DNA from 3 places in the Nonomuraea ferruginea genome. Region 2 is predicted to be linked to each of the others. Evidence: riboswitches for the same ligand, from Rfam matches in the RefSeq annotation. Region 2 holds a riboswitch; each other region holds the start of a gene.
What was found. Region 2 has a riboswitch for cyclic di-AMP ahead of ABD999_RS36485 (glycoside hydrolase family 25 protein). Riboswitches for the same ligand answer to the same signal wherever they lie in the genome.

Region 1 (10,303 bases), on a different contig from region 2:
GGTGGCCGTCATCGTCAACGTGGGCCTCATCTGGGGGCCCACGCTGGCCTCCGTCGCCCTGTCCGCCACCGACTGGAACGGCTTCGGGCCGATCGAGTGGATCGGCGGGCGGAACTACTCCGACCTGGCCGGCGAGTATCCGCCGTTCTGGTCTGCCGTCCGCAACAACATCCTCTGGCTGGTCTTCCTCGGGCTGGTCGCGACCCCGTTCGGGCTGTTCTGCGCGGTGCTGCTGGACCGGCGGCTGCGCGGCTCGCGCTTCTACCAGAGCGCCCTGTACATGCCGGTCGTGCTGTCGCTGGCGGTGGTCGGGTTCATCGCCCAGCTCGTCTACTCGCACGACTACGGCGTGCTGAACGCCGTCACCGGGCTGTCGGCCGACTGGCTCGGCGACCGGTCGATCAACATCTGGGTGGTCATGGTGGCGGCGGCCTGGCGGCACGTCGGTTACGTCATGATCATCTATCTGGCCGGGCTGAAGGCGGTGGACCCGGCGCTCAAGGAGGCCGCCGCCATCGACGGGGCCAACGAGAGGCAGGCGTTCTTCCGGGTGGTGTTCCCGACGCTGCGGCCGGTCAACGTGATCGTGCTGGTGATCACGGTGATCGAGGCGCTGCGCGCGTTCGACATCGTCTACGCCATCAACAAGGGCAGGAACGGGCTCGAACTGCTGTCGGTGCTGGTCACCGAGAACATCGTGGGCGAGGCCAGCCGGATCGGGTTCGGCTCGGCCATCGCGGTGATCCTGCTGGTGATCTCGCTCGGGTTCATCGTCACCTACCTGTCGCAGCTGTTCAGGGAGGAACGATGACGCTGACCGCGCCCGTCGGCACCAGCCCGGAACGCGAGGCGGCGGCGCCGCCGCGGCGCGGGGCCCGGCCGCTGCGCTGGCTGCTGCACGCCTTCCTGGCGGTGGTGGCCCTGGGCTGGCTGATGCCGCTCCTGCTGGCCGTGTACGCGTCGCTGCGCCCGTACGACGAGACCGCCCGCCTGGGCTACTTCTCGCTGCCCGAGCAGCTCACGCTCGACTACTACGGGCAGGCGTGGAGCCAGGCCGAGCTGCCCCGCTACTACCTGAACACGCTGATCATCGTGATCCCGGCGCTGGTGCTGACGCTGTTCCTGGCCTCGTTCGTGGCGTTCGCCATCGCGCGGGCGCGCATCCCCGGCCGCAAGACGCTGCTCATCGTGTTCACCGCGGGCAACCTGCTGCCGCCACAGGTCCTCATCACCCCGCTGTACTCGCTCTACACGCTGATCCCGCTGCCCGCGTGGCTGTCGGACTCGCAGTCCCTGTACGACTCGTACCTGGGGCTGATCCTGATCCACGTGGCGTTCCAGTTCGGGTTCTGCGTGTTCGTCATCGCGAACTTCATGCGCACGATCCCCGAGGAGATCTCCGAGGCGGCGCTGGTCGACGGGGCGAGCCTGTGGCGCCGCTACTGGACGCTGACGCTGCCGCTGTGCAGGCCCGTGCTGGCGGCGCTGGGCACGCTGCAGTTCACCTGGATGTACAACGACTTCCTGTGGGCGCTGGTGCTCATGGTGTCGGGCGACAAGCTGCCCGTCACCTCGGCGCTGAACAACCTGCGCGGCCAGTTCTTCACCGACTACAACCTGCTGGCCGCCGGATCGGTGCTGGTGGCGCTGCCGACGCTGATCGTGTTCCAGCTGCTGCACAAGCATTTCGTGGCCGGGCTGACGCTCGGCTCGACGAAGGGATGAATCAGAGCAGGGCGTGGAAGCGGGCGGCGACCCGGTCCCAGGACCACTCGCCGACGACCCAGTCGCGGCCGGTCTCGCCCATCTTCCGCGCCTGCTCGGGACGGGTCAGCAGCTCGACGACGGCGCGGGCCGCGGGGGCCGGGTCCGCGCCGTCGACGACCAGGCCGGTCTCGCCGTCGCGTACGGCCTCGGGCGCGCCGCCCGAGCGGCCGGCCACGACCGGCAGGCCGGTCGCGGCCGCCTCCAGGAACACGATGCCGAGCCCCTCCACGTCGATCCCGCCCCATCGGGTACGGCACGGCATGGCGAAGACGTCGGCGGCGGCGTAGTAGCCGGGCAGGTCGGCGGCCGGGACGGTGCCGGTGAAGACGATCGACGGGTGCCCGCCGGCCAGCTTCTCCAGCGCGCGCCGGTGCGGCCCGCCGCCGACCAGGAGCAGCACGGCGTCCGGCACCGCGCCGAGCACCTCCGGCCAGGCCCTGATGAGCCGGTCCTGGCCCTTGCGCGGCACCAGCCTGGACACGCACGCCACCACCGGCCTGCCCGCCAGCCCCAGCTCCGCCTTGGCCGCCCCCGGGTGGAACAGGCCGGTGTCGACGCCGGGCGCGAGCCGTACCAGCTTGTCCTGCGGGATGGCGCGGGCCAGCCGCGCGCGCGTGTACTCGCCCAGGTAGGTGACCACGTCGGCGTGCGCGCCGATGCGGCGCAGCACCGCGCGGAAACCGGGCGCGCTCGCCCACGACGCCTCGTGGCCGTGGGTGAGCATCACCACGCGCCGCGCGCCCGCCGCGCGCAGGCGCGGCGCGAGCAGGCCGAGCGGCGCCGCCGCGCCGAACACGACGGTGTCCGCGCCGTGCCCGGCCACCAGCTCGGCCGCCGTACGGGCGACGGACGGGACGGGCAGCATGAGCCGCCCGGGGTGACGGACGACGGGGTACGGCTCACGGCGGTCGAACTCGGCGCACCCGCGCCAGGCGGGGGCGTAGACGACCGCGCCCGGGGTGCGCTGGGCCAGGCCGTGCACGAACGACTGGATGCCGCCCGGGCGGGGCGGGAAGTCGTTGGTGACGAAGACGACTCGGGTCACGGGCCGGGGACGCCGTTCAGCTTCGCCCAGGAGCGGGCCATCGCGATCCGTTCCGGTGCCGTGGGATGGGAGGCATAGAGCACATATTCCACTGCATCGGGCGACAAGTCGGAAATATTGGCTGTTGCCAGGCGTTTTTGCATCGCGGCGAACGTGACCGGATCCCGCGTCAAATTGAGGGCGTGGGCGTCGGCCCTGGCCTCGATGTGGCGGCTGACGAAGTTCTGCGCGGGGCCTGACAGGAACGTCGCCAGCGTCATCAACCCCAGGATCGCGCCCGCCGCGCGCCAGTCGGCGATCGACGTGACCCCGGCGCGCCGGCGCACCGGCCCGAAGACCAGGAACAGCAGGATCGCGCCGAGCGCCGCGCCCAGCGCGCCGACGAGCGTGCCGTAGAGCACGTCGTTCTCCCCCGCGTGGCCCAGCTCGTGCGCCACCACCAGCTCGACCTCGGGCTGCGGGGCCTTGAGCAGGTTGTCGTAGACCACGATGCGTCGGGTGGCGCCGAACCCGGACACGTAGGCGTTCAGCGCGGTGGTGCGGCGGGAGGCGTCGGCCACCAGCACGTCCTCCACCGGCACCCCGTCGCGCTCGGCCATCGCCAGCAGGTTCGTCCGCAGCGGGCCTTCGGGCATGGACCTGAAATCGTTGAACACCGGCTCGAACACCACCGGGTAGACGAAGGAGGCCGCCACGGTGAGCGCGAACGCCCCCGCCGCGGCGGGGATCCACCAGCGCCTGAACCGCCGGGCCAGCGCCACCACCGCCACGACCATCACGCCCAGCAGGGCCGTGTTGATGGCGATGCTCTTGAGCCGGTCGCCCGTCCAGGACGCCCAATCCTGCGTGGAGAGGCCGTAGTCGCGCAGCACGGTCTCGAACCAGACGCCGAGCGGCCAGCGCAGCGCCTCCTCGACGACCGTGAGGACGAGCACCCCCAGCAGGACCCGCACCCACCACGGCCCGCGCAGCACCCCGAGGATTCTGGCGCCCAGCGGGGTGGCGACGAGCAGGCCCGCGAACACCAGGGTCAGGCCGAGCGACAGATAACCGGGCACGCTAGTGGCCGCGTCGAACGCCTGCGCGCGGGCGATCTGCCCGGCGGTGAAGTCCGCGGCCGGGTCGGCGGCCACCTCCGGCGCCCCCGGCAGCGCCTGCCACGGCGTCGTCAGCCCCACCACCACGAGGATCCCGGCCCCCAGCACGACCCCGGCCACCCCAGCCTGCCGCCGCCCCTTCCGACCCGCCCCACCGTGCGCAGGGTCTTGAGGTCCCGGCCGCCCCTCCCGCCCGAGGTCTTGAGGTCCCGGTTCACCGCCCGGCCGCTCCTCCCGCCCGGGGTCTTGAGACCCCGGTCGGCCGTCCGCCGGGAGCGCCTGCCCGTCATCCGGGCGCGGGCCGTTCTCGTGGGCGGATTCGCCGGACGCCGGCCGTGGCGGCCCGCCGGATCGGGTCCCGGCCTGGTCGCCCGCGGCGCCGTTCCTGTCGTGGCCGTCGTCCACTTCGCGTCCTCTCACCCCAGCTGGTCCCGCACGTACGCGCGCCACCCCCGGGTCAGGCCGCCGAGCGTGAGCCCCCGCGCGGCGAGTGCCCGGTCGGTGCCGACACTCTGGGCATCACGGTAGAGCCTCACCAGAGTCCCCTCGCCCGCGCTCTCGACCAGGAACCGACACGCCAGCCACGCCTCCTGGTACGCCCGCGCCAGCGCGTCCCCCCGTGAGCCGAAGTCACCGGCCCCGGGCAGCTCGTCCGGCAGCCGCCCCGCCCGCACCTCGGCCGCCAGTTCGGCCGCCGCCACGGTGACCGCCAGCCCCGCGTCCCGATAGGCCACGTAGTCGGCGAATCCCTCGTACAGCCAGCCGGGCAGCCCGTCGGTGCCCGCGGCGACGTGCGTGAGCTCATGGGCGAGGACCACGTCCCTGCCGGTCGGGTTGAGCCGCGCGAAACCCTCGGGCACCACGATCACCCGCCGCCCGTCGGCCACCGCCGCCAGCCCGCGCACGTCGGCGACGCCGGCCAGCCGCGCGGCCTGCTCCCCTGAGGCGGGCACCAGCACCAGCGGGCGCACGGGCCGGCCCAGCACGCCCGACACCCGTCGCCCCGCCGCGTCGGCCCGCCGCGCCAGATCGGCCAGCAGCCCGGGATCGGCCCGCTGCCCGGCGACCAGCGCCCGCTCGCCGCGCGCGACGCCCAGCTCGCCCCGCCACAGCTCCCGCACCCCGGCCAGCTCATCAGGCACCCCGGCGGACCACGACTCCGGCGCCGCCCCGCCGGCCGCGGCCACGGCGAGGACCAGCCCCGCCACCACCGCTCGACGGCCCACGATCCCGGACATGCTGTCCGATGCTAGCGGCGGGACGCCCGTCCCACGCATCACGAAGGCCCCGCCCCCAGTCAGGGGCGGGGCCTTCGCGATCGGTCACAGACCGGGGCGTACCGCGCCGGCGAACGACGACTTGCGCCATCCGTTCAGCTTCTCGACGCGCACCGTCTTGCCCGAGCTCGGCGAGTGCACCATCTTGCCCTTGCCGATGTACATGCCCACGTGGCCGAGCCCGCGGAAGAACATCAGGTCACCCGGCTTCAGGTTCTTGTAGGAGACCTTCTTCCTGATGCCCGCGAACTGGCTGTTCGTCACGCGCGGGATCTTGACCCCGGCCTTCCGCCAGGCGAACTGGACGAGACCAGAGCAGTCGAAGGCGTGCGGCCCGGTGGCTCCGTAGCGGTACGGGTCACCGATCTGCTTCTTGGCCACCGCGACGGCCTTGTGGGCCTTCACCTTCTGCCGGGCCGCCTTCGCCTGCTTCTTGGACATGACCTTCTTCGAAGTCGCCTTCTTGGAAGCAGTGGTCTTGACGGCCTCGACCGTCGTCACCGAAGCTCCGGCCGGGGCGATCACCGTGTCCGCCTGCGCCGCCGGGACATGGAGGGCCAGCCCTCCGGCCGTCACGGTCATGCTGAGCGCCACGCCGCTGACGGCAAGGCGAGACAGACGGGGGTTCTTAGGGGAGGTAGACAGGATTGCTCCTTGAGTCTTCCACGAACGCCTACCGGGTTAGCTGACGGATTCGGGCCTGGAAGTCGCCCTACGGCGCGTCGCCGCGCCGATTCACCCCTGATCCCGCCCTGAAATGACGGGATCTATGGTTCCCCGGCTCCGTGCCTCCTGGCTGCACGGATTCGGCAGGCCACCACCCGGGTGAAGGTTCCCGGAGATGCGGCGGTGACCGGCGGATTCTTGTTCGTCCACGTCGCGGCGCCGGCGGCGCGGCGGCGATGGCCGGCGGCGGGCATGGAGTGTCCGCCGCGACGCCAGAACCTACGCCTGAAGTCATGGGCTGGCAAAGGCACGGTAAGCACATGACGATCTGACAAGCCCGCTGTCAGACCCGCGGATCCCTGCTGGCAAGCCAGTCCCGTTACCCAGATGTGACCATACTCACACTTGCCGCCCTGACGATGTGTCAGAGCCCTTCTGTCACATCAGTCACAGACGTTTCAGCGGCTCACGGGCGTACCGCGCCGACGAGCCGGCGCCCGTACGCGGAGAGCGGGACGACCTTGACCACGTCACCGGTCTGCGGCGCGTGCACGATCTTGCCGTTTCCCGCATAGATGCTCACGTGGCCCAGCCCCTCGCTGAAGATGAGGTCACCGGGCTCCAGGGCGTCCAGCGACACCCTCCGGCTCGCGCCCCAGGCCCACTGCTGCCACGTCGTACGCGGCAGGGAGACGCCGGCCGCGCGCCACGAGGCCTGCGTCAGGCCGGAGCAGTCCCAGCCGCCGGGGCCGGTGCCGCCGAACTGGTAGGGCTTGCCGATCTGCGCGTAGGCGAAGTTGAGCACCGCCGCCGCGCTCCCCGAGGCGGGGCCGGTGTACTTGACGCCGGTGCTGTTCGGGTCGCCGACGCGGTAGGCCCCGAGGCGGTCGAGCAGCTTCTTCTGCTGGGCGATCAGCTTCTCGATCTCGGAGCGCTCCTTCTTGATCTTGTCGCGCTCCTCGTCGGCCTCGCCCAGAGCCCCCTGGGCCTTGTCACGCTCGATCTTGAGCCCGCGGTTCTCCCGGTCGAAGGCGGCCAGCCTGCCGGCGCGATCGGCGGTCAGCCGCTCCGTCAGCGCCATCTGGTAGAGCAGGTCACCCGGGTTCTCGGCGGTCACCATGGTCGGCATCGAGGTCAGGTCGCGGCCCATCTTGTAGCCGTCGACGGCCATCGTGACGACCTGCTGGCGCAGCTCGGCGACGGTGGCGAGCTTGCGCTTGTAGCCGGCGTTGAGCTTGTCGTAGCGCTTCTTGGCGGCCTTGTAGTTCTCCGTCGCCGTGTTGTAGCGATCGACGACCTTGTCGGCCTTGTCGTTGAGCTTCTCGAGCTTGGCCTTGGCCTGACTGATCGTCGGTTGCGGGTCGGCGGCCACTCCTCCCGTGGGGAGAGTGATCAGCCCGATCACGAGACCCGCGGCCAGTGGCGCCCGGCCCAACCTCACAGCTCGCCTCCCAGGGGGAATACATCTGGGGCGAAATAGTACAGAAGTGGAAGGTGAGGTCTCACCCAAACACTGATTTGTAATCTAGGCGCGGCCGAGCCTGCGCAGCAGCAAAGCAGACGGAACGGGTCTGGCTCCCATGCGCCGGACGGATTCGGCCACCTCGCGGTCGGAGGAGACCACGGCCATGGCGCGGCCCGGCGGCTCGGCGCGTACCAGCTGGCGGATCAGGTCGTCGGCGATCTCCCCCGGCGCGCTGAACAGCACCCGCACCCCGCGCGGCGCGACGACCTGCACCGGCGCGTTCAGCTCCGCGCCGTCGAACACCACGGTCACCTCGACCCTGGTCTGCGCGACCAGGCCGCCGAGCCCGGTCATCAGCCGGTTGCGCTGGTCGGCCAGCGTGAGAGTGCCGTAACCGGTCTTGGTCACGTTGTAGCCGTCTATGATCAGATGGACCTGCGGCAGGGCGAGGAGCTGGTCGAGCAGCTGCGGATCGTCGTCGGCCAGCGCGCGGGCCGGCACCCCCCGCACGCCCGGCGTCTCCCCGGCGACGGCGGCCACCGAGTCGGCGGGCCTGGAGATGGTGGTGGGCAGCGCCAGCTCCCTGCGCAGCCCGGCGGAGGCGTCCTGCAGCGCGTCGAGCAGCACCCTGATGCGGGCGTCCTCGATGCTGCGCCCCTCGCGGGCGGCCCTGCGCGAGGCTTCGAGCTGTTTCTCCACGTCGGCCAGGCGCTCGCGCAGCCGGCGCAGCTCGGTCTCGCCGGCGCTGCCGGCGGCCGTGGCCGCGGCCCTGGCGTCCTGGGCGGTCTGTTCCATCGCCTCGGCCCGCTGCACGGCCGCCTTCGCCCGCTCACGGGCGTCGTGGAGCTTGCGGCGCAGGTCGGAGTTCTCCCCCCGGGCGGCCTTGAGCTGCTCGCGCAGCCGGTCGACCTCCTCCTTGGCCGCCGACTTCTGCGCGGCGAGCTGCTCGCGCAGCCGGGACACGACCTCCTCGCGCTCCGCGCCCTCGGCGGCGGCGGCGTTCCTCTCCAGGTCGGTCCTGGCGGCCTCGATCATCTCCTCCCACCCCGGCGGGCGGGTGAGGTAGGCGGCCGCGGCGACGAGCACGGGATCGGCGGCGGGCGGGACGTTGCCCTCGGCCAGCGACGAGACGAGCTCCGGCCACCCGGCGGTCACGTGCTCCGCGACGGCCACGCGGAAGTCCTTGTCGTTCTCCAGCTGGGCGGCGATGGGCGCGCCGCCCAGGCGGGCACGCTTGCGCGGATCGAACTTGGCGATGCCGCGCAGCGGCGGCGGGACGGCGGCGGCGGGCATCGAGCCGAGAACCTGGGCGGCCAGGTCGACGACGTTGAGTCGCACCTGCTCGGGAAGCGGGCGAGACAGGCCTTCACCCGCTGAGCTCATCCCACTGTCCCTTCATGACATGCTCTTTCAGACAAGGGTACGGCTGCCGGGTACCTGTCCGTAACGGGCATCCTTTTCCGGGTAAGCGCTCGGTCCCGCGGCCGTTTCCACCCCCTGCCCCATCGCCGACCTGCGAGGCGTCGCCTCGCGAACTCGGGCGCGTCCTCTCGCGCCGTCCGGACGAGGCGAGCGGTTCCGACGGTGCGTGTGTGGCCCGTACCTGCGTGGAGTCACTCCCGTACGGGACCGGCCCACAAGGGAAAGGGCGGGCAAAACCTGGAACTCCAGGACGTGCGTCAGAGACTGGCGTCGTAGACCAGCAGGGCCACCTGCACCCTGTTGTTCAGTTCGAGCTTCGTCAGGATGCGCGAGACGTGCGCCTTGACCGTGGGCACGCTCATGAACAGCTCGCGCCCGATCTCCGCGTTGGACCTGCCCCGCCCCACGGCCAGCGCCACCTCCCGCTCGCGTTCGCTGAGCCGGCCGATCAGGGCCCTGGCCCGGTCCGTGCGGCCACCGGAGCCGCCGTTGGAGACGTGGGCGATGAGCTGCCGGGTCACGGCGGGCGACAGGATCGGCTCCCCCGCCGCCACCTTCCTGATGGCGGCCACCAGCTCGACGGGCGGGATGTCCTTGAGCAGGAACCCGGCCGCGCCCGCGCGCAACGCCCGCAGCACCTGCGCGTCGGCGTGGAACGTGGTCAGCACGAGGACCTCGGGCGGCGACTGGGCGGCCCGCAGCGCCTCGGTCGCGGTCAGCCCGTCGACGTCCGGCATCCGGATGTCCATCAGCACCACGTCCGGCCGGTGCCGGGCGACCATCGCCGGCACCTCGGCGCCGTCGCCCGCCTCACCGACGATCGCGATGTCGCCGGCGCCGCCGAGGATCATCGACAGCCCCGCCCGGACGAGCGCGTCGTCGTCGACGATCAGCACCCTGACCGGCCGCGCCCCTGGCGTCGTCATCCGTCCTCCCACCAGCCCTTCACCAGCACCTTCCCCACCCCTCGCCGTCATGTCTGCGCCGGCCAGGGTAGCCAGGCGCGGACCACGTACTCACCCTCGGGGGTCGGGCCGTGCTCCAGCCGCCCGCCCGCCAGCGCGGCGCGCTCCGTCAGGCCGATGAGCCCGGCCCCGGCGCCGGGGATCTGGACGCCGGGGATGCGGGGGCCGTGGCGCGCGGGCAGCCAGTTGCGCACCTCGGCCGACACCCCCTCACCCGGCCCACCGGTCACGGTCACGGTGACCGGTGCGCCCGCCGCGTGTTTGCGCGCGTTGGTGAGCGCCTCCTGGACGATGCGGTAGAGGTTGCGCCCCGGCTTCTCCGGCACCTCGCCGGCCTTGAGTCGCAGGCTCACGTCCATGCCCGCCTGCTCGCACTCCGCCACCAGCGCGGGCAGGTCGGCGAGCGTGGGCTGGGGCCGGTCGGGGACCTCCGCGTCCGCGTCGTGGTGACGCAGCACGCCGATCACCTCACGCAGGTCCTGCAGCGCGAGATGGGCGCTGGCCCTGATGGCCCCGGCGGCCCTGGCGACCTCGTCGGGAGGCGCGCCGGGCCGGAACTCCAGCGCGCCCGCGTGCAGGCTGAGCATGGACAGCCGGTG
Region 2 (10,303 bases):
GCTCCGGGGCGCGGGGGCCTCGTCGAGCTCCACTTCGTCGTCCGGCAGGTCGTACCAGTGGACGTCGCCGGGGTAGTCGTGCTCTGGCATGAGTTATTCCTATCTGAAATACATGGAATAGAAGCTATAGGGCCGCGGGCGGCACCGGGATGGCGGGGAACGGGTTGTCGGGGAGGAGGATGACGCGCCGCGCGTGCTCGACGGCGTCCAGATGGAGCAGCGCGGCCCCGATGCCGGCCCCGCCGACCAGGTAACCGGTGTCGGCCGTCACCTCGGCGGGCCGCAGCCGCCGGTAGGCCTGATACCAGCGGTAGCCCCGCCCGTCGTGGTCGGTGGCCCGGCTGATCAGGTCGTCGGCCAGCGAGCGGGCGAAGGTCAGGTGCGCGCGCCGCCCGGTCGCCGCCCACAGGCCGACGAAGAGCTCGACCAGGCCCGCCGTGCCGCAGCACTGGCAGGCCACGTTCCAGTACCCGTCGGTGCGGCGGCGCGGCACTCCGCTCCGTACCACGCCGTTCGCGAGCCGCTCCACCCACTCCAGGTCGCCCGGGTCGCCGTCCACCCGGTGCAGCTCGTAGAACATCCGCGCCACGCCGGCCGACCCCGAGCAGAAGCCGAGGTAGTGCAGCTGCCTGGCCTGCGGCACGTGGTGCGGGACGACCGCGCACTGACCGGTCACGACGCTGAGCTCGCGGACGAAGCCGGCGCCCCGGCGCGCGGCCCGGAGGAAGACCTCCTCCCCCGTCACCCCGTACAGGCGGGCGAGCAGGAAGGCGGTGCCCGCGGTGCCGGCCAGGAAGCCCGGCGTGACCGCGTCCAGCGGCAGGTCGGCGCAGTCGCCGAAGCGGTGGCCCGGCACGGGCAGCGCGGCGATGCGCAGCCCGGCCTCGACGGCCGCCTCCTCGTACGCGGGCGCGCCGAAGTGGGCGGCGGCGCGCAGCAGGCCGAGGACGATGCCGCCGTCGCCGCGCTGGGCCGGCTCGCGGGACCAGCCGACGCCGTCGCCGCCTTCGCGCCCTCTGCGGACGAGTTCGTCGGCGATGGCCGCCGCCTCCACCTCGAACAGGTCGTCACCGAGCGCCCACCCGGCCTCCATGAGCGCGACCATGGTGCCGGTCAGCCCGTGGTACAGGGTGGGGTCGCGCTGCTCGCGCCAGGTGGCGGCGAGCCTGCGGGCGCCGGCCCGGGCGTCCTCCAGGTACGCCTCGTGCCCGGTGGCGGCGGCCAGCTCCAGGAAGAACAGCACGATGCCGGCCGCTCCCGAATAGAGGGAGGACGGCTCCGGGGTGACGGCCGATCTGCCGCGCGCGTCGGGGTTGGCCAGCCAGTGCCTGCCGTGGTCGTCGTCCACGGCGGCGGAACGGATCCACCGGCCCGCCGAGATGGCGGCGGTCAGCGGGGAGTCGGCCCTGGTTCTCTGCGGGCGCATCTCATCCAGGCTCACGGCTAGATTATCCCATACTTTTGGTAGGAAAATAAGGTTACCGACGGAAGGACGATGACGATGCCCCTGCCGGACTTCCTGGTGATCGGCGCCCCGAAGGCCGGGACCACCGCCCTGCACGCCGCGCTCCGCGAGCACCCCGGGCTCTACCTGCCGCCCGTGAAGGAACCCAAGTTCTTCCTCACGGACGGCCCGCCGCCGGACCGCGGCGGGCCCGGCGACCAGCAGACCTACCGGGAGCACGTGTGGCGCAGAGCCGACTACGAGGCGCTGTTCGCCGCCGCGCCGCCGGGCGCGGCGCGCGGCGAGGCGACCCCCTTCTACCTCTACGACCTGGACGCGCAGCGCCGCATCCACGCGGCGATCCCGCACGCGCGGCTCATCGCGATCCTGCGCGACCCGGTGGAGCGGGCGCACTCCAACTGGACCCACCTGTGGTCAGCGGGGCTGGAGCCGATCGGCGACGTGGTGCGCGCGTGCGCCGCCGAGGAGCGGCGCGTCGCGGACGGCTGGGCACACTTCTGGCACTACGTCCGGCTGGGCAGGTACGGCGAGCAGCTCGCCCACCTGTTCACCCTGTTCCCGCGCGAGCAGGTGCTGGTCTTCCGCTACCGCGACCTGGTCGACCGGCCGGCGCACACGCTGGACCGCATCTGCGCCTTCCTCGGCGTGGAGCAGGGCCTGCTGACCGAGGCGCCGAGGGAGAACGTGACCGCGCACCCGGACGCGGGCGGCAGGCACCTGCTGCTCTCCGCGGCCCTGCGGGCGCTGGCCCGCACCGGCCGCGCGCTCCCCTACGGGCTGGCGCGGGCGCTGACGGAGCCGGTGGAGCACCTGCTGCAACGGCGGTCCGCCGCCCGCCGCCCGCTGACCTGGGAGCAGCGGCAGCAGCTCATCCCGCGCTTCGCCGACGACATCGAGCTGCTGCAGCGCGTCACCGGCGAGGACTTCGGCGACTGGGTGCGGCCCAGGGAGCGTTCGGGCGGGCAGGTCGGCGTGCGGCCGGACGGCCAGCGCCAGGCCCGCAACGGCCGCCCGGTGATCGGCTGATCATGGGCCGGTGCCACGCCGGTCAGCGCCGCAGCTCGGTGCGCAGCTCGTGCGCCCCGTCGGAGCGGGTGTACTCGTAGTAGAGGCGGACGCCGCCGTCCGGCAGGTCGACCACGTCCAGGTAGCGGAGCCCGCCGCCCGCGTACGGCGAGGCGGCGAACGGCTCGGACCCGAGCGGGGTGAGCGCCGCCGGGTCCGTCCCGGCCGCGACGCCGGTGCGCTCCTCGTAGTTCTCCGCCGCGCTCGCCCTCCCGTCGTAGAAGGCGAGCACGCCGTCATCGGTGAAACGCACCGCGCTCACCCGGACGCCGCGCGCGTCCCAGCAGCCGGGACGGCCGGTCAGCGCGGTGCCGTGCCAGGTCCAGGCCAGGCCGTCGGCACTGGTGGCGTAGTCGGTGACCATCCGGTCCTCCTCCCCCGGCCCGGTCAGCGGGTGGCAGGAGGCCCACAGGTGCCACGTGCCGCCCCGGCGGACGATCACCGGGTCCTTGACCCCGGTCTTCGGGTCGCCGGGCAGCACCGTGGCGCGCAGCCGGGGGTCGAAGGCCGCCGGGGCCGCGGCCTCCAGCACCTCCACCCGCCAGTGCTTGCTCCCGTAGGTGGCACAGCTCAGGTAGAGCCGCCAGCGCCCGTCCTCCGTCGTCGTCAGCCACGGGCGCTCCAGGGACTCGGCGTCCATCTCGTCCCTGGTGATCGTCAGCAGGGTCTCGAACCGCTCGCCGCCTGCGGAGCGCGCCACTACGACGGCGTGGCCGCGCCCTTCCCCGACCGGCCTGCGCAGCCGGTAGGCGAGGTAGACGAACCCGTCGGCGACCACCGCGCAGGGCGCACCCGCCCAGTGGCCGTCGCCGGCGCCCGGCGGGACGACCGCGACCACCGAGCGGGCGGGGTCGGGAAGCCAGGCTGCGGCGGCGTTCTCATCGATCGGCATGCGCCCGAGACTAGGCCCCGTACCGGAGGCGCTCATGTGGATCCACCCTCTCCTTGGCCAATCTATGTATTTCCGATTACTTTGCCATAGAACCGGCCGCGGAGCGCGGGATCAGGACGGCCCGGGACGCGACCAGCCGTCCAGATGGAGCACCTGGTCAAGCGGGACCCGGGGGGCGGACTTGAAGGTGTCGCCGGTGTAGTAGGCGGTCGGGATGAGGGCGCCCTGCCGGACCTCCGCCGGCAGGCCGAGCAGCTCGGCGATCTCGCTCTCGTACGCCAGGTGCAGGGTGGTCCAGGCGGTGCCGAGGCCGCGCGCCCGCGCCGCGAGCATGTAGCTCCACGCGGCGGGGAGCAGCGACCCCCACAGCCCCGCCTGGTTTCCCTCGGGGAACCCGCCGCCGGGCACCTCGATGCACGGGATGACCAGCACCGGCACCTCCCCCATGTGCTCGCCCAGGTAGGCGGAGCTGTCGGAGATGCGCCGCTGCGTCGCCGCCCGGTCCGGGTCGTCCTGGAACAGCTTCCCGGCGGACGACCCCGACGCGTGGTAGGCGCGTACGGAACGCCCGTAGTAGTCGCCGATCCGGGCGCGCAGGCCGGGATCGGTCACCACGATCCAGTGCCAGCCCTGGCGGTTGCCGCCGCTCGGCGCCTGCAGGGCGATCTCCAGGCATTCGCGTACGAGCTCCGCCGGCACGGGCCGGCGCAGGTCGAGGCGCTTGCGGACGCTGCGGGTGGTGGTGAGCAGCTCGTCGGGGCTCAGCGGCAGGATCGTCATGATCTCATCCTGTCAAAAACGACGTCCGCAGCGCGAAGTGCTCGCCCGTGTGGTCGACCTGGTGGATCTTGCCGGGGTCGGCGTACAGGCCGCGCACGCGGTCGCCCACGACGGCGTCGGTCAACGGTTATACATAGATTGATTTTTACGAACTTGTGTTCGAGCATCAACTTGACGTCAGCATGATCGTCTATACATGATCAGCTGTCCCCACCCCCCGGTTTCCCAGAAGCAGGCCATGTCGCCCCTCACCCCCGCCCGAGAGCAACCCTCGCCGCCCAGCGGCGCGGTCTTCGTCGACCACAGCGGCCGGCGGAGGAGGTGGTTCACGATGGGCGCGGTCCTGGTCAGCACGCTCACCCTGGCGGCGACGGTGACGCTCGTGGGCGCGGTGCTCGCGGACACGCCGCTGCCGGCCGGCGGCTGGCCGAGCCGGCACGCGAGCCCGCCGCCCGGCGGCACGCCCTCCGACGACGCCGCTCCCGGCAGCGAGCAGGCCGAGCCGGAGCCGTCCCTCTCCCGGTCCAGGTCCCGGCGGGCGCCGACCCGGTCAGCGCCCACGCGCGCCTCCGGCCGGCGCACCACCGCCGCGCCCTCCCGTACGCGAGCCAAGAGCCCGTCCGCCCGCCCCGCCTCACCGTCCGCGCGGCCGTCCCGTACGTCCGAGCCCCCGGACACGGGCGTGGCCGTGGAACCCGAGACGGCCCGCGACACCACACCCCCCGGCGAGACCACCCCCACCCAGCAACCGGAGCCCGCCGCGACCCCCTCCCCGGACTCCAGCGACGAGCCCTCCCAGACCCGGAACCCCACCACCCCCGGAACCCCCTCATGACCCCCCGCCGCAGACGCCCCGTCCCACAACCGGACAGCGCGCCCGCGCCCGGATGGGGGCAGGCACACGACCCGGGTCTCGGCAGGACGATCGGGCAGGCGGCGGATCGGGTGCCCGGTCCGGCGTACGGGCGTGACGTCCGTCGGGGTGGGCGGCGGCGGGGCAGGAGGCGGGTGGCCGGGCGGGGTGTGGAGCCTTCGGGGCACTGGCTGATGTTGCTGGCCGGGGTGGCGCTGGCGGGGTGCGCGCTGACGCTCGACGGGTTCGTCAAGAACGTGGTCGGCGAGACCGGGCCCCAGCGAGGCGGCGGGGACCCGGCGTCGTGGCTGGAGCCGGTGCGCCGCAGCGGCCCGGTGCTCGACCTGACCGGGGACAAGCCGGCCGGCGCCCGCCCGAAGGCCCGCACGGTGGCGCTGACGTTCGACGACGGGCCCGACCCCGAGTGGACGCCGCTCGTGCTGGACGCGCTGAAGAAGCACGGGGCGAAGGCGACGTTCTTCACGGTCGGCTCGAAGATCGCCGCCCATCCGGAGCTGACCCGCCGGATCGTCGCCGAGGGACACGAGATCGGCAACCACACCTACACCCATCCCGACCTGTCCGCCGTCCCCGCCTGGCGGGCCGAGCTGGAGCTGAACCTCACCCAGAAGGCGCTGGCCGGGGCGACGGGGCTGCACACGATGCTGGCCCGCCCTCCGTACTCCTCGACCCCTGACGCCATCACCGGCGAGCAGTGGGACACCCTGGCGATGCTCGGCCGCGAGGGCTACCTGATCGCGCTGGCCGACCTCGACACCGAGGACTGGAGCAGGCCGGGCGCGGCCGGCATCGCCAGGGCCGCGTTCCCGCGGGGCGGGCGCGGGGCGGTGGTGATGATGCACGACTCCGGCGGCGACCGCGCCCAGACAGTCGAGGCCGTCTGCCGCCTGCTCGACCGGCTGGACCGGGCCGGCTACCGCGCCGAGACGCTGACCTCCGCGCTCGGCATGCCGTCGGCGCACCGGCCGGCCGCGCAGCCGGAGCGGATCGCCGGCGCCGCGCTCGGCCTGGCGCAGCGCGCGGCGAACGCGTTCACGGACGCGCTGTGGTGGGTGCTGTTCGCCACCGGCGTGCTGACGCTGGCCCGGCTGCTGCTCCTGGTGGTGCTGGCCCGGGTGCACGCCCGGCGCTCCCGGGGTCCGGGACCGGCCCTGACCTGGGAACGGCCGCCGGGGGTGAGCGTGATCGTGCCCGCGTACAACGAAGAGGCGGGGATCGCCGCGACCGTGCGCTCGCTCGTCGCGACCGCGTACCCCGGGCCGGTGGAGGTGCTGGTGGTGGACGACGGTTCCACGGACCGCACCGCCGAGGCCGCCGCCGGGCCGCGGCTGCCGGGAGTACGGGTGATCAGGCAGGACAACGCCGGCAAGGCCGCCGCACTGAACACCGGCATCCGGCACGCGCGCCACGAGTTCCTCGTCATGGTCGACGGTGACACGGTGTTCGAGCCGGACACGATCGGGCATCTCGTGCGCCGGCTCGCCGACCCCCGCGTGGGCGCGGTGAGCGGCAACACCAAGGTCGGCAACCGGCGCGGGCTCATCGGCCGCTGGCAGCACGTCGAGTACGTGATCGGCTTCAACCTGGACCGGCGCGCGTTCGAGCTGCTCGACTGCATGCCGACGGTGCCGGGGGCGATCGGCGCGTTCCGGCGCGGCGCGCTGGTCGGGCTCGGCGGGGTGAGCACCGACACGCTGGCCGAGGACACCGACCTGACGATGGCGCTGTGCCGGGCGGGCTGGCGGGTGGTGTACGAGGAGCGGGCGCTGGCGTGGACGGAGGCGCCCGCGACCCTGGGGCAGCTGTGGCGGCAGCGCTACCGCTGGTGCTACGGCACGATGCAGGCGATGTGGAAGCACCGCCGCGCGCTGGCCGAGCCGGGTCCGTTCGGCCGCCGCTGCCTGGGTTACCTGGCGCTGTTCCACGTGCTGCTGCCGCTGCTGGCGCCGGTGGTGGACCTGATGGCCGTCTACCACACGGCGGTCGGCGACCCGCTGCCGGCGGTGGCGGTGTGGGCCGGGTTCGTGGTGGTGCAGGCGGCGGCGGGCTGGTACGCGCTGCGGCTGGACCGGGAGCGGGTGTCGGCGCTGTGGGTGCTGCCGCTGCAGCAGTTGGTGTACCGGCAGCTGATGTATCTGGTGGTGTTCCAGTCGGTGGCGACCGCGCTGCTCGGGGTGCGGCTGCGCTGGCACACGGTGCGCAGGCAGGGCACTTTCGCGGCGCCGTGACGGCACCGGCGGGAGATTTTACCCGGAGGCCGGATTCCCTTACGTACAAGGGGTTTCGGGGGTGCTACCCCGGGTCCGAACCGCCAAACCGGATATGTCATACTTGCAATATTTTTGTCTGCATATATACCTTTTGCGTATTCGCGGTGATACCTCAACTCTGTTGCCGCATCGATTGACCGGACCGTGCGCTGTCCTGACGGTGTCCCCCTCACGCCAGGGCAGCGCACGGCCGCCGAATCCGCGTCTCGCGGAGCCGGGGACCCACTTCCTGGGGTGAATCGGACGCCAGCGTCCGTAGGGGACTTCCAACTCCGAACCCGTCAGCTAACCCGGTAGGCGGCATGGAAGCAAGGAGTCATTTCCTCATGCCCAAGCCTCGGCTTGCCGCTGCGCTGAAGTACCGTCCCAGCAACCGTCTCAAGTACGCCTTCGCCGGCGCGCTGCTGGCGGGGACCACCGCCGTCGCCAGCGTGACCGGCACCGCCATCGCCGCCACCGGCGGCGCCGCCGCCCCCGTCGAGCCGAACCCGGCCATCGCCCAGCAGCAGGCGGCCCAGCTCACGTACGGCCAGGACGTGTCGAACTACCAGCCCGACCACGACTGGGAGGCCAGCCCGGCCGAGTTCGGCATCATCAAGGCCACCGAGGGCACCGGCTTCACCGACAAGACCTTCGCCCGGCACTGGCAGGAGCTGGACAAGAAGGGCATCGTGCGCGGCGCGTACCACTACGCGCACCCGCGCAACAACCCGATCGCCGAGGCCGAGCACTTCCTCTCCGTGGTGAACTCCCAGCCCGCCAAGCCCGGCGACCTGCTGGTGCTGGACCTGGAGACGACCAACGGCAGGTCCGTCTCCGAGGTGAACGCCTGGGCCAAGGCCTGGCTGTCGCACGTCAAGGCCAAGACCGGCGTCACGCCGCTGTTCTACAGCGGCTGGCACTTCGCCGACACCTACGGCGCGGGACTGTCGGAGTACCCGCTCTGGGTGGCCCACTACAGCAAGCCCAAGGGCGAGATCACCCCGCCGGCGGACTGGAAGTCGTGGACCATCCACCAGTACTCCGACAAGCCCATCGACCACAACGTCTCCGCCCTGACCCCCGACCAGCTCCGCAGCCTGGGCCGTCCGGCCTGACCCGCTCTGTGACGCCTCCCGTTGAGGGAGGCGTCACAGTCGTCTCAGCCCTGGTGGATCCTGAGCCCACGCTCCTCCATGCGCCGCAGCAGCTCGGCCGGACCCACCGCCGTCTCCGGCAGCAGGTAGAACTCCTCCAGGATCGGCCCCGCGTCATCGGGCGCGGCCGCGTCCCAGATCACCTCGTCACCCGGCGCCGTGACCTCGAAGGTGAAGAACGCGCAGCACGCCTTCTCCCGCGCGGCGAGATCCCGTACCCACTCCTCGACCCCGTCACCGGCACGGAACCGGAACCGGATGCCCCCGGCGGTCCGCTCGCGTCCGGTGAGCGCCTCGCCGAACAGCCGCCGGTACTCGGCCAGCCGTTCCTCGGGGGTGTCGCGGGCGGTGGTCATGTCGCAGACGATCGGTGGGGTGTCCATGATGTGCTCTCCTTCCGTCACTTCCGGAGCGTAGAGTCTGGACCTAGGTCCAGGGTCAAGAGGAGAGCGGTGTGAAGATCGGCGAGGTGGCCCGCGAGGCCGGGGTCAGCGTGGACACGGTCCGCTTCTACGAGCGCCGCGGCGTGCTGCCGGCGGCGGGGCGCAGGCCGTCGGGCTACCGGGTGTTCGACGCGTCGGCGGTGTCCAGGATCCGCGCCGCCAAGGCCCTGCAGGAGCTGGGTTTCACGCTGGACGAGGTGGCCGGCGCCCTGCGCTCCCACGACGCGGGCGGCGCGACCTGCGCGAGCGAGCGGTGGCGGCTGGAAGCGGTGGTGGAGCGCATCGACGCGAGGATCGCCGAGCTGGCCCGGGCCCGCGACCTCGCCGCCCGGAGCCTCGCCGACTGCCGCTCCGGCGACTGCCGCTTCCCGACCGGCCTGTCCTTCTAGCGCGAGCCCTCGCCTGACTCGGCCAGGTCGGCCTCCTCCTTGGTCTTGTGCACGGTGCCGTCGGCGTGCTCGGGCGGCCCGTACGCCGTGTGGAGCACGAGCGGCGCGGCGCCGGTGTTGACGAAGTTGTGCGGGGTGCCCGCCGGGACGGCGACCAGGTCGCCCGCCTTCACCGGACGGACCTCACCGCCGACACGGGCCTCTCCGGTCCCGGAGACGAAGGTGAGGATCTGGTCGGTGTCCTCGTGCACCTCCTCGCCGATCTCACCACCCGGCGGGATGGTCATGGTGACGACCTGGACCTTCTCCCCGGTCCACAGGACCCGGCGGAAGTCGGTGCTCTCTTCGGCGACGGTGGCGATCGCGAAATGGTGCACGGTCGGCTCCTGTGTCTCGCGGTTCAAGCTGGCGTATGACTCTTGCCAGGACAAAAGCTGACATAAACGTAATGTCCGGCAGGCGGACACCGGGCGCGGTGCTAGTTTCGCCGTCATGAAGGTGCCGGAGAGGCTGCTGTGGGCCGTCGAGACCCTGGAGACGCGGCCGGGCGAGCGGGTTCTGGAGATCGGCTGCGGCCGCGGCGTCGCCGTCGGACTGCTCTGCGAGCGCTCCGCCTCCGTCACCGCGATCGACCGGTCGGCGACGGCGGTAAAGGCCGCACGCGAGCGCAACGCCCGCCACGTCGAGGCGGGCGCCGCGGTGATCGAGCAGGCCGAGCTCGACGGCGGCGGGCTGCCCGGCGGCCCGTACGACAAGGTGTTCGCCGTCAACGTGAACGTCTTCTGGACCCGCTCCCCCGCCGCCGAGCTGGCGGCGGTCAAGCGGGCGCTCGCGCCCGGCGGCTCGCTCCACCTGTTCTACGAGCCGCCGGGCGCCGCCAAGGCTCAGGAGATCGCGGTCAAGGTCGAGGCCGCGCTCGCCGGGTCCGGCTTCACGTCCACCACCCTGACGCACGGTCTCCTGCTGTGCCTGAAGGGTGAGCTCACCCC
Region 3 (10,303 bases), on a different contig from region 2:
CTCCCCGGCCGCCCACTACGCCAGCGGCGGCGTCCGTACGGACCTGTACGGCCGCACGTCCATCGAGGGCCTGTACGCGTGCGGCGAGGTCGCCTGCACCGGCGTGCACGGCGCCAACCGGCTGGCCTCCAACTCGCTGCTCGAAGGGCTGGTGTTCGCCGAGCGGATCGCCGAGGACGTGCACCGCGCCAGGCCCCGGCCGGGCGGGCCGGAGCAGTCCGCCGTCCCGGCCGGGCTGATCGACCCGCGGGCGCGCGGCCGGATCCAGCACCACATGAGCGCCGGCGCCGGGGTGCTGCGCAACCGAGGCTCCCTGACGGCCACGGCCAGGGCGCTGCGCGACGCCCGCTGGACGCCCGTCGAGGTGCCGCCGTGCACCGAGTCGTGGGAGACCACCAACCTGCTCACCGTCGCCACCGTGCTCGCGGGCACGGCCGCGGCGCGGCTGGAGACGCGCGGCTCCCACTGGCGGGAGGACCGCCCCGAGCGCGACGACCACGAGTGGCTCGGCCACCTGGACGTGACCCTGACCGAGGAGGGCCTGCAGATGACCTACACCCCGCACGGCGACGCCATGCCGCCGAGGCTGGCCCGGGAGCTGGCCGACGCCGGGCTCGACCCCGCCGACGCCGACGCGGTGATCGACCGGGCGCTGGCCGAGGACCTGTCGGCGGCCGGCGACGTCACCAGCATCGCCACGATCCCGGCCGGCCAGCTCTCGTCCGGCGACATGGTGGCCCGCGCCGACGGCGTCGTGGCCGGCCTCGCCCTCGCCGAGGCGGTCTTCCTGCGGCTGGGCGCGACCCGTACCGAGAGGAAGACCGAGGACGGCGAGCGCGTCCGCCGCGGCGAGGTGCTGATGACGGTGGAGGGCCCGACCAGGGCCCTGCTGACGGCCGAGCGCACGGCGCTGAACCTGGTCACGCACCTGTCCGGCATCGCCACGCTCACCGGCCGGTGGGCCGAGGCGATCGGCGGCACCCGGGCGCGGGTGCGCGACAGCCGCAAGACGCTGCCGGGGCTGCGGGCGCTGGAGAAGTACGCGGTGCGCTGCGGCGGCGGCGTCAACCACCGGATGTCGCTGTCCGACGCGGCCCTGATCAAGGACAACCACGTGGTGGCCGCCGGAGGGGTGGCGCCGGCGTTCCGCGCGGTGCGCGAACGGTATCCGGACCTGCCGATCGAGGTCGAGGTCGACAGCCTCGCGGAGCTGGAGGAAGCGCTGGCCGAGGGGGCGGATCTGATCTTGCTGGACAACTTCACCGTGGAACAAACCACCCAGGCCGTCCAAATCGTGAAAAATCGCGCCAACAAGGCGGTTGCGCTCGAAGCCAGCGGGGGATTGACCTTGGAATCGGCCCGTGACGTGGCGGAGACTGGCGTGGACTACCTTGCGGTAGGCGCCCTTACCCACTCGGCGCCGGCCCTGGACGTCGCACTGGATCTACGGGGGTAACACATGCTGCTCACGATCGACGTCGGCAACACGCACACGGTGCTCGGGCTCTTCGAGGGCGAGGACGTCATCGAGCACTGGCGGCTGGCCACCGACGCCCGCCGCACCGCCGACGAGATCGCGGTCGTCCTGCAGGGCCTGCTCGGCCAGTCACCCCTGCTGAAGGGCGCCGACATCGGCGGCATCGCGATCTGCTCGACCGTGCCCAGCGTGCTCAACGAGATGCGCGAGATGTGCCGCCGCTACTACGGCGACGTCACCGCCGTCGTGGTCGAGCCCGGCGTCCGCACCGGCGTGCCCGTACGGATGGACAACCCCAAGGAGGTCGGCAGCGACCGCATCGTCAACGCGCTGGCCGCCATCGACCAGTACGGCGGCCCGTGCGTCATCGTCGACTTCGGCACCGCCACCTCGTTCGACGCGGTGTCGGCCAAGGGCGAGTACATCGGCGCCGTCACCGCTCCCGGCATCGAGATCTCCGTCGACGCCCTGGCCGCCGCCGGCGCCCAGCTCCACAAGGTGGAGCTGATCAGGCCCCGCTCCGTCATCGCCAAGAACACCGTCGAAGCGCTTCAGGCGGGCATCATCTACGGCTTCGCCGGCCAGGTCGACGGCATCGTCGAGCGGATGGCCGCCGAGCTGGCCGACGACCCCGACGACGTGACCGTGGTCGCCACCGGCAGCCACGCCGGCCTGGTCGTCGGCGAGTCGCGCTCCATCGACGTGCACGAGCCGTGGCTCACGCTGATCGGCCTGCGGCTCATCTACCACCGCAACACCGGCTGACACATGAGCAAGCGGCCCCCCGCTCGGGTAGGGGGCCGCTTGCGGCTGGAGGAAACTCACTCGGACTCGGCGGCGTACAGGTACTCCCACTGGCCGCACTTGCTCACCCACTGCTGGTGCGGGTGGATCTGGCAGACCTTCACCCGCACCGCCGCGACGTCGTCCACGTCGAACCGGAGCTTCTTGGAGCCCGGGTAGCCGCAGAACTTCCTGGCGTGGACCGCGTCCCACTCGTGGTCGAAGCCGGCCGCCTGGAACCTCACGTAGGCGCACTTGCCGCCCTGCCCGTAGGTGCGCTGGTCGAGGTCGTGGAGCCGGCCGCGGAGGTGGACCGTGTTGGACGTCTGGTGCTCGTCCCACTCCACGCCGATCCAGCCCTGGGCCTTGGCGAGGTGGTGCTTGGCGTAGACCGGGCCCCAGGAGTGCCCGTCGGCGGTGGTGGCGCTCGCGGCGGCGGGCATCGACAGGGCGACGGCTCCGGTGGCGGCGACGGCGAGCAGGCCGGTGGCGATCTTCCTGAACATGGTCTCTCCCCGAGCCCCCCTGGACCGGCCCGCTGCCGGATCCCCCCTTCGAGCCCGTGACACATGGGTAACCGAGCGTGCTTGCAGGCCCCCTGCAGGGGACCGACGAGACCTTGCACGTGGCCGTATCCCCTACCCTTTGGTGATGTGAGCGACGAACTTCCCGAGCAGATGCGCATCCGGAGGGAGAAGCTCGACCGCCTTCGCGCCGAAGGCGTCGACCCTTACCCGGTGAGTTTCCCCCGCACGACCACCAACGCGGAGGTCAGGGCGAAATACCAGGGCCTGGAGCCCGACACCGCCACCGGCGACCGGGTCGGCGTGGCCGGGCGCGTCATGCTCAACCGTGTCGGCGGCAAGCTCTGCTTCGCCACCCTGCGCGACGGCAGCGGCGACCTCCAGGTCATGATCTCGCTCGACAAGGTGGGGGAGGAGTCGCTCGCGTCCTGGAAGCACGACGTCGACCTGGGCGACCACGTCGGCGTCGAGGGCGAGGTGATCACCTCGCGGCGCGGCGAGCTGTCCATCCTCGCCGACCGCTGGCAGATCACGTCCAAGTGCCTGCGCCCGCTGCCCGAGAAGCACCTCGGCCTGACCGACCCCGAGGCCAGGGTCCGCCAGCGTTACGTCGACCTCATCGTCAACGACGAGGCGCGCAAGATGGCCCGCGTCCGCAGCGCGACCGTGCGCGCGGTGCGCGACTTCTGGCACGAGGAGGGTTACCTCGAGGTCGAGACGCCGATGCTGCAGCCGATCCACGGCGGCGCGGCGGCCCGGCCCTTCGCGACCCACATCAACGCCTACGACATGGAGCTCTACCTCCGCATCGCGATCGAGCTCTACCTCAAGCGGCTCGTGGTGGGCGGCGTCGAGAAGGTCTTCGAGGTCAACCGCAACTTCCGCAACGAAGGCGCCGACTCCACCCACAACCCCGAGTTCACCATGGTCGAGGCCTACGGCACCTACCTCGACTACCACGACATGGCCGACCTCACCCAGCGCATGTACCAGAAGGCCGTGGTCGCCGCGCTCGACACCACCGTGGTCGTCCACGAAGGCGTCGAGGTCGACCTCGGGCTGCCCGAGTGGCCGCGGGCCAAGCTCTACGACCTGGTGTCCGCCGCGGTGGGCGAGGAGGTCACCACCGAGACCCCGCTGGAGCGCGTCCGCGGCCTGGCCGACAAGCACGACGTGCACTGGGACCCGAAGTGGGGCCAGGGCAAGCTGGTCCAGGAGTTGTTCGAGGAGCTGGTCGAACACACCCTCGTCCAGCCCACGTTCGTCATGGACTATCCGCTGGAGACGTCCCCGCTGGCCCGCGTCCACCGCGACAACCCGCTGCTGACCGAGAAGTGGGACCTCATCGGGTTCGGCACCGAGCTCGGCACCGCCTACTCCGAGCTCATCGACCCGATCGACCAGCGCCGCCGCCTGGAGGAGCAGTCCCTGCTCGCCGCCGGCGGCGACCCGGAGGCCATGCAGCTCGACGAGGACTTCCTGCAGGCCCTGGAGTACGGCATGCCCCCGACGGGCGGCATGGGCGCCGGCATCGACCGGATGATCATGGCATTCACGGGCCGCAACATCCGCGAGACCATCCTCTTCCCCCTGGTCAAGCCCACCCGCTGACCGCGCCGCGAAAGCCCGCCCGCGCTACAGGCGCGGGCGGTTGAGCCTGACGGGCAGCCGGGCCAGGCCGCGCAGCACCAGGTTCTCCTTGTACGGCGGATCCGCGTCGGCCAGCTCCAGCCCCGGCGCGGCCCCGGCCAGCGCGGCCAGCGCCACCTCCCCTTCCAGCCGGGCCAGCGGCGCACCCAGGCAGAAGTGCACCCCCAGACCGAACGCCAGATGCCTGCCAGGCGCCCGCCCCACGTCGAACCGGTCCGGGTCGGGGAAGGCCGCGGGGTCGCGGTTGGCCGCGCCGACCAGCGCCAGCGTCGACGTGCCCGCCGGCACCCGGACGCCGCCCAGCTCGGCGTCCTCCAGCGCGACACGGGCCGTGAGCTGGACCGGCGGGTCATACCTGAGCACCTCCTCCACGACCTCCCTGGGCCGCTCGGCCGCCCGCCCCAGCACGCCGTGCCTGACCAGGTTGAGCACGCCGTTGGCGATGAGGTTGACGGTCGTCTCGTGACCGGCCACCAGCAGCAGCACGCACGTGGCCAGCAGCTCGCGCTCGGTCAGCTCCTCGACCTGGACGAGCGCGCTGAGCAGGTCGTCGGCCGGCCGCTCCCGCCGCAGCGCGATGAGACCCTGGAAGTAGTCGTGGAACTCGCGCCGGTGGCGTTGTGAGCGCTCGGTCAGCTCGTCGGTGACGATCGGGTCGAGGCTGCGCGCCATGGTCTCGCTCCAGCCGCGGAAGCGCTCGTGGTCCGCCGCCGGCACGCCCAGCATCTCGCTGATCACCATGACGGGCAGCGGGTAGGCGAAGTCGCGGACCAGATCGGCCTCGTCGGGCAGCGCGGCGATCAGGTCCGCGGTGATCGTCTCGATCCGCGGGCGCAGCCGCCGCACCATGCCGGGCGTGAAGGCCTTGCTGACGAGTCCGCGCATCCGGGTGTGGTCAGGCGGGTCCATCATGAGGAACGAACGGACCGGTTCGTCCGGCCCGGCGGGCGCGGGGGTGGGGCCGTGACCGAAACGCGGGTCGCGCAACAGGGCCGAGCAGAGCTCGTGGGAGGTGGCGACGAGCAGCCCGCCGCGCGTCCGGAAGAGCGGCCCGCTCTCGCGCAGCTTCCGGTATCGGGAATACGGCTCGCGCAGGAACGCATAATCGTACGGATCGAAACCCAGCATGTCGCTGGGGCTCAGCGTGGACGGCGGCGCGCTGTCAGAGTCCTTGTGATCGATCATTGCGCTTGGAAATGTGCCGACATACGCCGAGTACTTCACGTAGGACGGATCATGTCAATGGCTATGGTCAAGTAGGGCAGATCTTACGCTTGACGGCCTTTGCCGGATGCGTTTACGTAGTCGGGGCGAGCAGCCTTTCGCTCGTGCCAGGACGTCACCGAGTAGTGCTGTTGGGGGGGAGGGCTCCCGATGGATGTGCTCAGTGAAAATGTTGAACTGAGCCATGCAGATCTGGCGTTGCTGGCGGAGCTGGCCAAGGGCGTCACAGTAGACCGAGTGGGGAGGCGCCTTGATTGCAGCGGCCGCACGGTGCGCCGAAGACTGAGGGGCATCTGCGACCGGATCGGGGTGGCCACGGCCATCGAAGCCGTGGCCTGGGCCGCGCGCCGCCAGCTGATCTAGCCGTCAGTCGGCGATGCGCACCGCTCCGGCGTAGGGGCGCCGGTCGAGTGAGGCGATGCGTACGACGTCGCCCGTGCGCGGCGCGTGCACCATCATGCCGCCGCCGAGGTAGATGCCCACGTGGTGCAGGTCGCTGTAGAAGAAGACCAGGTCGCCGGGGCGCAGCTCCTCGCGCGCGATGTGCCTGCCCGCGGTCCACTGGTCGCCGGTGTAGTGCGGCAGCGAGATGCCGACGCGCTGGTAGGCGGCCATGACCAGCCCCGAGCAGTCGTAGCCGTTGGGGCCTTCCGCGCCCCAGACGTACGGCTTGAGCTGCTGGGTGAGGGCCCAGCGGGCGGCCTGGGCCGCCTTGCCGTCGCCGGGGATGGGCAGGGTCACCTTGACGGCCCTGGTGCCGGGGCGGCCGGCCTCGCCGAGCGCGCGCTGGAACAACCGGCTCTCGACCTTGGTGACGAGCTTGGAGATCCGGTCGCGCTTGGCGCCGAGGTCCTTGACGATCTTGTTGACCTCGTCGATGCGGGTCTGGGCGCCGGTCCTGGCCCGCTCGGCCGCGTCCATCGCCTTGGTCAGCTTGAGGACCTCCTCGCTCTGCTGCTGTCGCAGGGCGTAGGTGGTGGCCGCGCGGTCGAGGTAGCTCTCGGGGTCGCCGCCGGTGGTGAAGGCGAGCACCCGGCTGAGGCCGCCCGACATGTATTCGGCCTCGACCAGCTGCGACGCCCTGGTCTTCTTCGTGGCCAGGTCGGCCTCGCTGGCGGCGAGCCTCTTCTTGGCGTTCTCCACGGCCTTCTTGGCCGTCTTGAGCTTCTCGCGCTGCCCGTTGTACTGCTCGGTGAGGGTCTCGATCTCCAGGTGCATCTCCTCGACCTGCTCGGAGAGCTCCTTGAGCGAGGGCTTGGGGTCGGCGGCGACGGTCCCCGCGGGAGCGGCGACGAGCAGCGCGGCGAGGGTGGCGCCCACGATGCCCAGCCTGCGGCCGTAGCCGGCCCGTTCCGGAGGGCGGGCGCGCTCGCCCGCGGAACTCCCCCTGCGGTCGCGCGTGCGCTTCACCAATCGAGCTCCTTCCGTAGCGCGCCGACCGGGCTAGCTGACGGGTTCGGGCTCGGACCGGCCCTACCGAGCGAGGTGCTCGGACTCACCCCTGGTGGCGCCGCTCGAACGCCGCCGGCGGGTCCCCGGCTCCCCTTGCGGGGATTGGGCGCGTCTCCGCGCCACATGCGCGGGGACATCGACGCTGGACACTAATGCACCGAGGGTTCCTGCTCAACCGGAACTACAGACTCTGTAGAGATTTCACAACCGGGGGGTCACAAGGTGGTCTCGTAAAGCCCGGTATGGCAAAGACTTCATGTCCTCTTTGTGCCTGCTTGGACCAGGCATGGAACGGTAGGAAACCTCCAACGCCACAGGTGCTCGTACAGCCACGAGACGTTACAAGATGGGCGCAAGTCCGGGGTTAGGGGTGAGCCGTAATCACAAACTGTAGGCTGGAGGGTCATGGAGCAGGTCGCCGAACGTCCCCTTCCCGACACGCAGGTCCTGGTCCGGCGTGCCCGGACGCCGGACGTCAAGGCCATCAAATTCCTGGTCGACACCTATGGAGGCCCCGGCCCCCGGCTGCTGGAGAAGGCCACGGTCACCCTGTACGAGGACGTGCAGGAGTTCTGGGTCGCCGAGCGCGACGGCAAGGTCGTCGGCTGCGGGGCGCTGCACGTCCTCTGGGAGGACCTGGCGGAGATCCGCACCGTGGCGGTCCACCCGGAGGCGCGCGGGCTGGCCATCGGCCACCGCATCGTCACGGCCCTCATCGACACGGCCAAAGAACTCGGCCTGCAGCGTGTTTTCTGCCTCACATTCGAGGTCGACTTCTTCGCGAGACACGGATTCCGGGTGATCAAAGGCACCCCGGTCTCGCCCGAGGTCTACGCCGAACTCCTGGCCTCGTACGACGAGGGCGTGGCCGAGTTCCTGGACCTGGAACACGTCAAGCCCAACACCCTGGGGAACACACGGATGTTGCTCCACCTGACCTCGGGTGATGCGGATCTTGACTGACAGAAAAGGTGATTGTTGATACCCATGTCGATACGTTGTCCAGGACAGGCATGTGCCCTGACACGTGCCACATGCGCACGCGAAGCGAGGTGACACGGTGAGCACCGGACAGCCGCCGTATCCGCAGGATGAATCCAGCGAGAATCATCCGGGATACGGGCACAACCCGGGACACCCCCATGGGGAGGATCCCGACGCGACGGTCGTGGGCTACAGGGCCGACGACCCCTACGGCCAGGGCCAGTACGGCCAGCAGCCCCCGTACGGGCAGCAGCAGCAGTACGGTCAGCCGGGTCAGCAGGGCTACGGCCAGCAGGGCGCGTCCCAGCCGGGCTACGGCCAGCCCCAGTACGGCCAGCAGCCCGACTACGGCCAGCAGGGTTACGGTCAGCAGCCTCAGTACGGTCAGCAGGCTCCCTCGCAACCCGACTACGGCCAGCCCCAGTACGGCCAGCAGGCCCCTTCCCAGCCTGACTACGGCCAGCAGCCCCAGTACGGCCAGCAGGCTCCCTCGCAACCCGACTACGGTCAGCAGCCCCAGTACGGTCAGCAGCAGTACGGCCAGCCCGGCTACGGCCAGCAGCCCTCCTCGGGTCAGCAGGGCTACGGCCAGCAGCCCTCCTCGGGTCAGCAGGCTTACGGTCAGCAGGGCTACGGTCAGCAGGCCCCCTCCCAGCCCGGTTACGGCCAGCAGCCCGATTCCCAGTCCGGCTACGGTCAGCAGGCCTACGGCCAGCAGGGTTACGGTCAGCAGCCGCAGTCAGGGCAGCAGTACGGCCAGCCCGGCTACGGTCAGCAGGCGCAGTATGGCCAGCAGCAGTACGGCCAGCCCGGCTACGGTCAGCAGCCCCAGTACGGCCAGCAGTACGGTCAGCCCGCCTACGGGCAGCCGGGCTACGGCCAGCCGGTCGGCGTGCAGCCTCCGGGTGCCCCCGCGCCGCTGGCGGAGTGGTGGCAGCGGCTGGTGGCCCGTCTCATCGACGGCTGCATCTTCGGCGTCGTCTATTTCCTCATCTCCCTGGTGCTGGGCATCTTCTTCGTGGCCAGCTACAACTCGGTGACGGGTGTCACGACGGGCTTCTTCAGCTCGTTCCTGATCGGTCTCATCCAGTGGATCCTGCTGGTCGGCCTCTACGTCGCCTACGACTACTTCATGACCAAGATGAACGGTCAGACGGTCGGCAAGATGGTGATGGGGATCAAGGTCGTCCCCGTGGGCGGCGCCATGCCGCCCGGCGGCCTGCCGGGCAACATGGCCCTGAAGCGGGCCGGCGGCACGTGGGGCGGCTATGCGCTCGGGATCCTCCCGCTCGTCGGTGCCTTCCTCGGCGCGATCGCGGTCATGCTCAACGCCGCCTCGCAGCTGTGGGACAAGCCTCTGCAGCAGACGTTCGCCGACAAGTTCGCCGGCACCGTCGTGGTGAAGATCAAGTAGCCTGTACGGCTCGGAAAACAGGGATCGGTGATCCACCGGTCCCTGTTTTCGCGTGTGTGCTCCGTACCAGAATGGGAACGGTCGGGACACCGATGGGGCGAGGTGAGGGTTATGGCCACGACGCCGCGGGCCGATCCGGTGCCCGCGGAATGGTGGGAACGGCTGGCCGCCCGGCTCATTGAAGCGCTCGTCTTCGGGGTGTTCTATTACATTCTGTTCATCGCGCTGTGGGGCATCTTCCGGACTGTCGGGGTGCTGGAGCTCTTCGGGGGCCGTTTGCCGGGCGTGTTCGCATGGGTGTTGGCCGGGCTGGGTTATACGGTCTACGACTGGGTCACGCTTTCACGAGGCGGGCGCACGTTCGGCAAGGCGATCATGCGCATTCGGGTGGAACCGGCCCGGCTGGGGGCGCGTGACCGGTTGAAACGGGTCCTCGGCTATCCGGCCCCGGCCATCGTGATGGGCATTCCGGTGCTCAATCTGCTGGCCGGAATGTACGTGTTCGCGGTGGGCCTGCTCATCCTGATCGACAAGCCGCTGCAGCGTGGGCCCCATGACAAGCTGGCCGGAACCCTCGTCGTTAAAGATCATTCCTGAGCTGGGAAGCCTGGGCGCCGCTTTTCAGGAAACTTGGGGTAGATCCGGTAAGGCACCTGGAGAGACTGGCATTAGGCTATGAGGCGTCCGGGTTGCCGGATGTTGATGCCCCTGCCAGGCTATGGGCATCTGTGTGCCGCTATGGTCTGCGGTGCGAAGGTCGTCGACAGGGCGACACCCGGGGCGGTCAAGCCCGCG

Region 1: linked by a shared signal. The riboswitch ahead of ABD999_RS17055 (C40 family peptidase) and the one ahead of ABD999_RS36485 (glycoside hydrolase family 25 protein) in region 2 are both predicted to bind cyclic di-AMP.
Region 3: linked by a shared signal. The riboswitch ahead of ABD999_RS09580 (C40 family peptidase) and the one ahead of ABD999_RS36485 (glycoside hydrolase family 25 protein) in region 2 are both predicted to bind cyclic di-AMP.

Annotation. Positions count from the first base shown of each region.
Region 1 is NZ_BAABFD010000008.1:125,915-136,217, forward strand. Features, by position in the region: gene ABD999_RS17030 (carbohydrate ABC transporter permease) at 1-811, shown strand, start outside; gene ABD999_RS17035 (carbohydrate ABC transporter permease) at 808-1,725, shown strand; gene ABD999_RS17040 (glycosyltransferase family 4 protein) at 1,727-2,812, opposite strand; gene ABD999_RS17045 (M48 family metallopeptidase) at 2,809-4,029, opposite strand; gene ABD999_RS17050 (hypothetical protein) at 4,326-5,147, opposite strand; gene ABD999_RS17055 (C40 family peptidase) at 5,232-5,780, opposite strand; cyclic di-AMP (ydaO/yuaA leader) riboswitch at 5,842-6,008, opposite strand; gene ABD999_RS17060 (C40 family peptidase) at 6,319-7,293, opposite strand; gene ABD999_RS17065 (NYN domain-containing protein) at 7,378-8,700, opposite strand; gene ABD999_RS17070 (response regulator) at 8,997-9,665, opposite strand; gene ABD999_RS17075 (sensor histidine kinase) at 9,713-10,303, opposite strand, start outside.
Region 2 is NZ_BAABFD010000024.1:73,780-84,082, forward strand. Features, by position in the region: gene ABD999_RS36450 (hypothetical protein) at 1-90, opposite strand, end outside; gene ABD999_RS36455 (lanthionine synthetase LanC family protein) at 125-1,441, opposite strand; gene ABD999_RS36460 (sulfotransferase family protein) at 1,496-2,491, shown strand; gene ABD999_RS36465 (glycoside hydrolase family protein) at 2,514-3,422, opposite strand; gene ABD999_RS36470 (nitroreductase family protein) at 3,534-4,202, opposite strand; gene ABD999_RS36475 (hypothetical protein) at 4,441-5,037, shown strand; gene ABD999_RS36480 (bifunctional polysaccharide deacetylase/glycosyltransferase family 2 protein) at 5,211-7,304, shown strand; cyclic di-AMP (ydaO/yuaA leader) riboswitch at 7,528-7,661, shown strand; gene ABD999_RS36485 (glycoside hydrolase family 25 protein) at 7,673-8,443, shown strand; gene ABD999_RS36490 (hypothetical protein) at 8,488-8,865, opposite strand; gene ABD999_RS36495 (MerR family transcriptional regulator) at 8,937-9,314, shown strand; gene ABD999_RS36500 (cupin domain-containing protein) at 9,311-9,691, opposite strand; gene ABD999_RS36505 (class I SAM-dependent methyltransferase) at 9,807-10,303, shown strand, end outside; gene ABD999_RS36510 (family 20 glycosylhydrolase) at 10,297-10,303, opposite strand, start outside.
Region 3 is NZ_BAABFD010000004.1:151,994-162,296, forward strand. Features, by position in the region: gene ABD999_RS09550 (L-aspartate oxidase) at 1-1,456, shown strand, start outside; gene ABD999_RS09555 (type III pantothenate kinase) at 1,460-2,242, shown strand; gene ABD999_RS09560 (hypothetical protein) at 2,299-2,766, opposite strand; gene lysX (bifunctional lysylphosphatidylglycerol synthetase/lysine--tRNA ligase LysX) at 2,938-4,395, shown strand; gene ABD999_RS09570 (cytochrome P450) at 4,420-5,619, opposite strand; gene ABD999_RS09575 (LuxR C-terminal-related transcriptional regulator) at 5,809-6,021, shown strand; gene ABD999_RS09580 (C40 family peptidase) at 6,025-7,068, opposite strand; cyclic di-AMP (ydaO/yuaA leader) riboswitch at 7,075-7,229, opposite strand; gene ABD999_RS09585 (amino-acid N-acetyltransferase) at 7,516-8,073, shown strand; gene ABD999_RS09590 (RDD family protein) at 8,171-9,508, shown strand; gene ABD999_RS09595 (RDD family protein) at 9,620-10,105, shown strand.